One region of the Collimonas sp. NPDC087041 genome, then DNA from elsewhere that is predicted to be linked to it. Evidence: predicted binding sites of a transcription regulator. Region 1 holds the regulator's gene; each other region holds the start of a gene.
What was found. The regulator HrcA, encoded in region 1, represses chaperone genes, less so after heat shock. The targets are predictions, from matches to a motif close to TTAGCACTCNNNNNNNNNGAGTGCTAA.
Positions count from the first base shown of each region.

Region 2: a site for HrcA is predicted at 1,931-1,957, ahead of groES (co-chaperone GroES). Genes of this name have one in related genera too.
Region 3: a site for HrcA is predicted at 2,222-2,248, ahead of rpoH (RNA polymerase sigma factor RpoH). Genes of this name have one in related genera too.

Region 1 is NZ_JBIUZX010000008.1:86,037-89,314, forward strand. It holds gene ACIPF8_RS15725 (NAD kinase) at 1-618, opposite strand, end outside; gene ACIPF8_RS15730 (HAD family hydrolase) at 665-1,399, shown strand; gene hrcA (heat-inducible transcriptional repressor HrcA) at 1,505-2,527, shown strand; gene ACIPF8_RS15740 (TfoX/Sxy family protein) at 2,550-2,912, shown strand; gene fur (ferric iron uptake transcriptional regulator) at 2,944-3,278, opposite strand, start outside.
Region 2 is NZ_JBIUZX010000012.1:144,751-148,028, forward strand. It holds gene ACIPF8_RS20310 (crotonase/enoyl-CoA hydratase family protein) at 1-848, shown strand, start outside; gene ACIPF8_RS20315 (class I SAM-dependent methyltransferase) at 871-1,698, shown strand; gene groES (co-chaperone GroES) at 2,079-2,372, shown strand; gene groL (chaperonin GroEL) at 2,515-3,278, shown strand, end outside.
Region 3 is NZ_JBIUZX010000002.1:131,920-135,197, reverse strand. It holds gene cyoE (heme o synthase) at 1-502, shown strand, start outside; gene ACIPF8_RS03665 (SCO family protein) at 511-1,143, shown strand; gene rpoH (RNA polymerase sigma factor RpoH) at 1,251-2,150, opposite strand; gene ACIPF8_RS03655 (GTPase) at 2,392-2,769, opposite strand; gene ACIPF8_RS03650 (response regulator) at 2,766-3,278, opposite strand, start outside.

The DNA.
Region 1 (3,278 bases):
AGCCGACAGCGCGTACGCAGTGGAGCCGGTCGGGGTTGCCACGATCAGGCCGTCGGAGCGCTGGTTGTACATGAAGCGGCCATCCACCTCGACCATCAGCTCCACCATGCCGGAAGCGGCGCCGCGCGACACCACCACATCGTTGAACGCCAGCGCGCTGAAAATCTGCTGGTCCTCGCGCATCACCACACCCTGCAACAGGCTGCGGCGTTCCGATTCGACCATGCCATCGAGCATATCGGCCAGCACCGGCAACATCCGCTCCAGCGAAATATCTGTGATGAATCCGAGCCGGCCCTGGTTGATGCCGATCAACGGTACATCGTAGGGCGCCAACTGCCGGGCGATACCGAGCATGGTGCCGTCGCCGCCGACGATAATCGCGGCATCGGCCTGCTCGCCGATCTGCGCCGGCGTCATCGCCGGGATACCGGCCATGTCGACGTTCTGCGCAGTCTCCGCTTCAAGCACGACGATATGGCCGCGATTTTGCAAAAAATCGATGATTTCGGTCAACGATTCGGAGATGCCGACGGCAAAATACTTGCCGACGATCGCAATGGTTTTTGGCGAAGGGTCGGACAAATCCTGCTGAGAAGGTAATTTTATAGGCCACATGCTGGCGATTAGACCATAATTTAGGCTTGCCATGAAGGATACGCACATGCCCCACACGAATAATTCACCGACTCTGCCCGGCAAGCCGCCTGCCATCAAGGCGGTCCTGTTCGACCTCGACGATACGCTCTGGCCGATCGGCCCGGTGATCGCGCGCGCCGAGCAATTATTGTTTGAATGGCTAGTCGAGAATGCCCCCGCCGTCACGCAGCAGTCCAGCATCGACAGCCTGCGCCAGCGCCGCATGGATCTGGCGGCGACCAATCCGGCGTTACGGATCGACTTGTGGAAATTGCGCCATGCCGTCTTGACCGAGGTGTTTGCCGGCGTCGGCGAAGATGTGCGCAAAGTGGATGCTGCGATGGAGGTGTTTTCCGAAGCGCGCCATGCGGTAACGCCGTTCGCCGATGTGCAACCGGCGCTGGCCCGGCTGCAAAGCCGCGTGCTGTTGGGTACAGTGTCGAACGGCTTCGCCGATCTCGGCAAGATCGGCCTGGCGCAGCATTTCCAGACCTCGATCGCCGCCCACCGCTTCGGCCGCGCCAAACCCGATCCGGCGATTTTCCACGCGGCCTGCACGGCCTTGAACGTTGCGCCGGAAGAAACCGTGTATGCCGGCGACGACCCGCTACTGGACGTGGCCGGCGCCCAGCAAGCCGGGTTGCAGGCGGTCTGGATCAATCGTTTCGACCGGGTGCTGCCGGATGGCATCACGGCCCAGGCCAGTTTTACCAGCCTGCACGAGCTGGAGGCGTGGCTGGAACAAACAAACGCCCGATAACAAAAACAGTGTATAAGTGCATCCATAAGCCGCTGGCAAGCTAACTTCTGGCGTTCTATCGCTGCCGAAGCACCACACTGCCCGCTGGTACACTAAAATACTGATATGCAACTAGATAACCGCGCCCAAACCCTGCTCAAAGCCCTGGTCGAACGATATATCGCCGACGGCCAGCCGGTGGGCTCGCGCGCCTTGTCCAAGATTTCAGGCCTCGAGCTATCGCCGGCGACCATCCGCAACATCATGGCCGATCTCGAAGAGATGGGCTTTGTCGCCAGTCCCCACACCTCCGCCGGACGGGTGCCGACGCCGCGCGGCTACCGCATGTTTGTCGACACCCTGCTGACGGTCGAGCCAATCGACGAGACCGCGCTGGAATCGAAAATGCAGGCGCGCCTGCAGCCGAATTCGCAGCAAAAAATCATTACCAACGCGGCGCAGGTGCTGTCTTCGCTGTCGCACTTTGCCGGCGTGGTGCTGACGCCACGGCGCGAATCGATTTTCCAGCAGATTGAATTCCTGCGGCTGTCGGAAAAACGCATCCTGCTGGTGATCGTCAGCCCCAACGGCGATGTCCAGAACCGCTTGCTTCTGACCGATGTCGATTACAGCCCGGCGAAACTGGTGCAGGCGGCCAATTACATCAACCAGCATTACGGCGGCCTCAGCATCGACGACGTTCGCCTGCGCCTGCAAAGCGAATTGCGCAAGCTGCGCGACGACATGACCTGGCTGATGCAGGCTGCGGTCGAAGCCGGCAGCGACGCCATGACCGACAACAGCGACGAAGTGGTGATTTCCGGCGAGCGCAACCTGCTCAGCGTGACCGATCTGTCGTCCAACATGGATTCCCTGCGCAAGCTGTTCGACATGTTTGAACAAAAGACCAGCCTGATGCAATTGCTCGACATCTCCGGCAAGGCGACCGGCGTGCAGATTTTCATCGGCGGCGAATCGCAGCTGGTGCCGATGGATGAAATGAGCGTGGTCACGGCGCCGTATGAAGTCAACGGCAAGATCGTCGGCACGCTGGGCGTGATCGGGCCTACCCGCATGGCTTACGAACGGGTGATCCCGATCGTCAATATCACCGCGAAATTATTGTCGAACGCACTGAGCCACAGCTAAGCAGCGTCAACCGCACCGGCACATGTCCCGCAACGACGCGCTCATCGACTACATCCATGAATTGCTCGCACCTCTGGGCGCGATCAGCGCCCGCAGGATGTTCGGCGGCTACGGTATCTACCATGACGGCGTGATGATCGGCATCGTGTTCGACGGCGATCTGTTTCTCAAGACCGACGACGCAACCAGGCCGCAGTTTGCCGCTGCCGGTTGCAGGCCGTTTGTCTATGAAAGCAGAGGGAAGCAGATCGAGATGAGTTACTGGTCAGCGCCTGAAGAGGCGCTGGATTCGCCGCCGGCGATGCTGCCGTGGGCGCGCTTGGCCTACGCGGCGGCGCTGCGCAAGGCGAATGCCAAGCCAGCAGCCAAGCCGCGCAAACGCTGAGGAACAGTCAGATCAAGGGCTAAGCCTTGCACTATTGACCTTTTTTCTTGCGGCAATCGCGGCAATGGCCATACAGGGCCAGCGCATGGTCGGCAATTTCGAAACCGTGTTCCTTGGCGACGATTTTCTGGCGCTTTTCAATTTCCTCGTCATAAAACTCTTCGACCAGGCCGCAGTCCAGGCAAACCAGATGGTCGTGATGCGAGCCTTCGTTGAGCTCGAACACAGCCTTGCCGGTTTCAAAGTGGTTGCGCTGCAACAGTCCGGCTTGTTCAAATTGGGTCAATACGCGATAGACAGTTGCCAAACCGACATCGAGATTATCGCTCAGCAAAATTTTATACACGTCTTCAGCGCTCAGGTGAC
Region 2 (3,278 bases), on a different contig from region 1:
ACGATGTTGAGCAGCGCATTTTGTGGGGATTTTTTAATCCACATGACGCCCCAAGTTTTACGTCGAAATTATTGACTGACATCCATGCACATGATCGGCTGCTGGAAAGTATTCAAGGTAGCATTTTTCACAGAGTTGCCGCTCAACCGATCGACTACTACGTTTGGGGATCTCGCATCCATGAGGTTTTTAGCCTCGGCGGTGATCTCGCCTACTTTGTACAGTGCATAGAATCCCGCGATCGCAATGCATTAATGCGCTATGCCACGCGCTGCATTGACTCTCTTTATCTCAGGATTCGCAATTACTTTTCCCACAATCTCATCACCGTGTCTCTCGTACAAGGAGACGCCTTGGGCGGCGGATTCGAAGCGGCACTGGCAAGTGATGTGATTGTCGCCGAAGAGCAGGTGAAATTCGGATTGCCCGAGATTCTTTTTAATCTTTTTCCAGGCATGGGCGCATACAGCCTGCTGTCCCGCCGCGTCGGTTCGCGGCAGGCGGAAGAAATGATGTTGTCCGGCGATCTGTATTCGGCTGCCAGCCTTTATAAAATGGGACTTGTCGACATTCTTGTCCCTGAGGGCCAAGGCGTATCTGCTGTGTACGAATATGTGCAGAAAAATCAAAGGCGCCGAAACGGCGTGGCGGCTATCCATCAGGCGCGCAAGGCGGTATTTCCGGTAACCCGTGAAGAGCTGATGACTATCACTATTGCCTGGGTGGACGCTGCACTCAGATTGCAAGCCAAAGATTTGCGCATGATGACGCGGCTAGCGCGTTCGCAAAGTCGCCTCATGCCGAGCACTTCAACTGAAACATTCGGCACAGAAAATCTACCTGCTTAAAATCCACCCAAGGGACATCGCCATGAGCTACGTTTTGGGACATTCGACCGAAGAACTGGAGCGCCTCACGTTTCAAGCCCAGGTATTGCAACCCATCACTTTGCGCTTGCTTCAAAACGCAGGAATCAAGCCTGGCATGCGCATACTTGATTTGGGATGCGGTGCGGGAGATGTTGCGATGCTGGCAGGCGATCTGGTCGGCCCCTCCGGGTTCGTACTGGGTATCGACCGCAGTCCGGATGCCGTAGAACTGGCGACGCATCGTGCGTCCGCGGCCGAGCAAGACCATGTCCGCTTCGCTACTTGCGCCATTGAGCAGTTCTCCAGTGCCGAAGCTTTTGACATGGTGGTTGGACGCTACGTCATGGTTCATCAGGCTGACGTGCCGGCATTTATTCGCAAGGCCGCCAGTTTGACAAAGCCGGGAGGCATCATTGCCTTCCACGAAATTGTATTGTTGGATCCGATGGTGGAATCACATCCGGTCGTGCCATTATGGGATCGCACGGGAAATTGGATTGTTGCCGTGTTGCGCGCAGGCGCACCGAATCACGACGCCGCGAGCCGCATGCTGGAGCATTTTGCCAACTCCGGTTTACCGCCACCATCACTATTCTGCGAACGTCCCATCGGCGGCGGCAAAGATTCTTCCATGTATCGTTGGGCTCGGGAGAGCGTGCGAACCATTCTCCCCCACCTTGTCAAACTGGGGTTGGTACAAGCCGGCTCCGAGGACGTGGATACCTACGAAAGCAGGCTCCGCACAGCTACGGTGGATGCGCATAGCCAGCTTATTGGACCGATGCAAATCGGCGCATGGGTGAGAGTCGGTGGCCCCGCTGAACGCTAGGGCCCGATCAAAAGCGCGATATGGACGTGCAATAGTAGGTTCGGATCACCTGCTGAGGCGAGCGCAGTTTGGTAAATCGACAGAAACTTACTCTAAATGTGATGTTGCCATAAAGACACATCAAGAATTAGATAATCAAAATTCACAGATCAATGAATATCTGCTCTCATTAGATCAATTCTTACATTAGTTTTGCATGTCGGCTTGAAAAATCGACAGAGCGTCCCTATACTTAGCACTCGTTAGGAGAGAGTGCTAACAATCTCCCCGACCTAGTCACTGTGCGGCGCATCTATATATAGCAAAGCAGAGCGGTCTGTTCACTTTGCTGCGATGTTGCTGCAAATACAAATAACCTGTTGAATCTCAAGGAGTCACATATGAATCTTCGTCCTTTGCACGATCGCGTTATCGTCAAGCGTCTCGACCAGGAAACCAAAACTGCATCCGGTATCGTATTGCCTGAAGCAGCTGCTGAAAAGCCGGATCAAGGTGAAGTTCTGGCCGTAGGTAACGGCAAGATTCTGGAAAACGGCAACGTCCGTGCGCTGGCAGTCAAGGTTGGCGATCGCGTTCTGTTCGGCAAATACTCGGGCCAGGCTGTCAAGATCGACGGCAATGAGCTGCTGGTAATGCGCGAAGAAGACTTGTTTGCCGTAGTCGAAGGCAAGTAATTCGACTGGTTCGGATCACGTCTAATCGACCACCTCTCTACATTCAACGGCTTTATCTGATTAGTTGGGGACAGAGTAATTCGTCGCACGGCGGCGACTCTTGAACTCTGTCCCGCAATGAGTCTTAATAGGAGAATAAAACATGGCAGCAAAACAAGTAATTTTCGGCGATGATGCACGCGCCAAGATCGTCAACGGCGTTAACGTTCTGGCTAACGCAGTCAAGGTAACTCTGGGTCCTAAGGGCCGTAACGTGGTTCTGGAGCGTAGCTTCGGTGCCCCAACCGTGACCAAGGACGGTGTTTCGGTTGCAAAAGAAATCGAACTGAAAGACAAGCTGGAAAACATGGGCGCGCAGCTCGTGAAAGAAGTTGCTTCCAAGACTTCCGACAACGCTGGTGACGGTACTACTACCGCTACCGTGCTGGCACAAGCTATCGTTCGCGAAGGCTTCAAGTACGTTGCCGCCGGTTTCAACCCAACAGATCTGAAGCGCGGTATCGACAAAGCTGTTGTCGCCATCGTTGCTGAAATCAAGACTCTGTCGAAGCCAACAACAACTAGCAAGGAAATCGCCCAAGTTGGTTCGATCTCCGCTAACTCCGACACCGACATCGGTGAAATCATTGCCAAGGCAATGGACAAGGTCGGCAAAGAAGGCGTGATCACTGTTGAAGATGGCAAGTCGTTGGAAAACGAACTGGACATCGTCGAAGGTATGCAATTCGACCGTGGCTACCTGTCGCCATACTTCATCAACAACCAAGAAAAGCAAGTTGTTGCGCTGGAAAACCCGTTCGTCCTGCTGTTCGACAAGAAAGTATCGAACATCCGTGACCTGCTGCCAATCCTGGAACAAGTCGCCAAGTCCGGCCGTCCACTGCTGATCATTGCAGAAGACGTCGA
Region 3 (3,278 bases), on a different contig from region 1:
TGCCATCATCTACACCATCATCCTGAAACCGGCGACGCCGCAGAATATCGTCATCGGCGGCCTGGCTGGCGCCATGCCACCGGCTTTGGGCTGGGCCGCGATCGCCAATGACGTGCCGATGCAGGCCTGGATCCTGGTGCTGATCATCTTTGTCTGGACGCCGCCGCATTTCTGGGCGCTGGCCATGTACCGTCGCGACGATTACGCAAAATCGGGCTTGCCGATGCTGCCGATCACGCACGGCATGGCATTCACCCAGTTCCAGGTCTGGCTGTACACGATCGCGCTGGTGGCCACCACCATGCTGCCGTTTGCAGTCGGCATGAGCGGTTTGATCTACCTGGCCAGCGCGGCGGTTCTCGGCGTGATCTTCCTGTGGTACGCCTGGCAGATCTACCGCCACTACACCGACCTGATTGCGCGCAAGACGTTTGCCTATTCGATCATCTACCTGTCGCTATTGTTCGCTGCACTGCTGGTCGATCACTATCTCAAATTCTGAAAGCAAAAATGAAGCGAGCCAAACTAGTCGTCTCCGTTCTTGCCGGCCTGCTGCTGGCCGTGTCTCTGGCCGCATGCGGCGACAAATCTGCTGGCGGCAGCCAGGAAATGGTCCTGTCGCCGGCCAAGAGCGCGTTCATCAATACCGATGTCACCGGCCTTGGCTATGCCCGTGATTTTGCGCTGACCGACCATACCGGCAAACCGCGTACGCTGGCCGACTACAAAGGCAAGGCGGTGGTGGTGTTCTTCGGCTACACCCAATGCCCGGATGTCTGCCCGACCACCATGGTCGAGATGGCCGACGTGATGAAAGAACTGGGACCGCTGGCCAGCAAGGTGCAGGTGCTGTTCGTTACTGTCGATCCTGAGCGCGATACGCAGGAATTGTTGTCCAAATATGTGCCGGCCTTCGATCCGAGCTTCGTCGGCCTGTATGGCGACCAGGCAGCGACCGAAAAGGTCGCCAAGGAATTCCGCGTGTTCTACCAGAAAGTGCCCGGCAAGACGCCCGGCAGCTACAGCATGGACCATACCGCCGGCAGCTATGTATTCGATCCGGAAGGCCACATCCGCCTGTTCGTACGGCATGGCCAGGGGCCGGATCCGATTGCGCACGACCTGAAATTGCTGTTGTCGTGAGCGCCGGCATCAGTTGCTGAGCAGATGAGAAACGGGCCCGGTATGCATATCGGGCCGCAATGAAAAAAGGCAGCCTCGGCTGCCTTTTTTGTTGGTGCAACAAGCGGTCAGGTAAATGCGACCAGCGAACCCTTCATTTTCTTCAGGGCAACCGCTTCGATTTGCCGGATGCGTTCGGCGGAGACGCCGAATTCATCTGCCAGCTCGTGCAAGGTGGCGCCGGAGCCGTCGTCGTTGGCCAACCAGCGGGCCTCGACGATACGGCGTGAGCGATCATCCAGCTTGCTCAGTGCCGATTCCAGACCTTCCGACTGCATGCGGTCGTACTGCTGCGCTTCCAGCACCTTGGTCGGCTCTTGCGATTCCGACGACAGGTAGGCGATCGGTGCAAACTTGTCGTCTTCGTCGTCAGTCGGCGCATCCAGCGCGATGTCGCGACCGGTCAGGCGGGTTTCCATCTCGATGACTTCTTCGCGCTTGACGTTGAGGGTCTTGGCCAATGCCTCGACTTGCGTCGGCGTCATCGCGTCCAGGCCTTCCTTGTGGCTGCGCAGGTTGAAGAACAGCTTGCGCTGCGCCTTGGTGGTGGCTACTTTCACCAGGCGCCAATTCTTCAGGATGTATTCGTGCATCTCGGCCTTGATCCAGTGCATCGCATACGACACCAGTCGTACGCCCTGGTCCGGATCGAAGCGTTTGACTGCTTTCATCAGGCCGATATTACCTTCCTGGATCAGGTCGGCGTGTGGCAAGCCGTAGCCCAGATAGCCACGGGCGATCGAGACCACCAGGCGCAAGTGCGACAGCACCAGCTTTTGAGCGGCGCCGAGGTCGTTCTTGTCGCGCAGTTGTTGTGCGAGGGAAATTTCTTCATCGTGCGTCAACATAGGCAACCGGTTGACGGCCGAGATATAGGCGTCAATATTCCCCAGTGTGCCGGAAAAACCGAGCGCCAAAGCATTTGATTCTGTTGGCATTAAAGCGGTGCTGACTGACGGATTCTTCATTCTTTCTCCTTGCTGTCCGGCTGCTTGTAGCAGCCAGTGGATCAACGATCAGACGTTTGACCTACAATATATTAGCACTCTCTATTATAGAGTGCTAATAGGATTTATTAAACGCCGGATATAGTTTGTTACTATTATTATTCTTTTTTTGATTGTTTGTAACAGGCTTATTAGACGGGGAAAACCTGCGAAAGTTGCGTTCCAACGAAACGAAATGCTGCACAGCCGCAGGAAACAACAACTATGCGGCGCAGCCCAGGTCGGGAGTCAGTTCGAGCAGGGCGTCGTAGGGGGCGCTGCTGAGGAAAGTGCGGATTTGCGGCAAATGTGTGCCGTCGGCAATACTGATGTAGAGCCGGGCCGGTGGTTTGCGCAGGATGCGATTCAGTGTCACGCGCAGCGTCAGGTTGCCAATGCAGCAAAAACAGCCAGGGGCGATGCGTTTGATATCGAGGCCGGGCGGCATGGTGGATTCAAACTTGCCGTCCGACAAGCCTTCCAGAATCAGTGCGGTGCTTTGCAGGCTACCTTGGGCGGCAAGATCGGCCTCGATTGCAGCGTGGATTGCGGCTTCGCGAGTGCTGGCCCGCGCGCCGCTAACCAGGGTGGTCAGTGTCATCCGCCCTTTTTGGACAGCTTTCCAGGATCAACGCCGAGCTGTTTCAGTTTGCGGTACAAGTGGGTCCGTTCCAGTCCGGTCTTTTCCGCTACCCGCGTCATGCTGCCGCTTTCGCGGATCAGGTGATATTCGAAATACGCGCGCTCGAAAGCATCGCGTGCTTCGCGCAGCGGCAGGCCGAAAGACGACGAGAACAGGTTGTCGGCGCTCGCCGCAACCGATGGCATGGCCGCCATGTGGGCCGGTTCCGACATCGAGGGATTGCTGAACGCGCCGGTCGTCACGACCACTTCATTCAGGTCGTTCGATGCTGTGGCCGGTTGTGGATACAGCGTTGGCGCGCGGCCGCCTTTTGGTCCTTGCGACAGGCCTTGCTGGACTGCTTTCAACAATTTTTGCAGGGCAATCGGTTTTTCCAGGAAGTTCAGGGCGCCGATGCGCGTGGCTTCGACCGCAGTATCAATAGTGGCGTGGCCGGACATCATGATGACAGGCATGGTCAGCAAGCC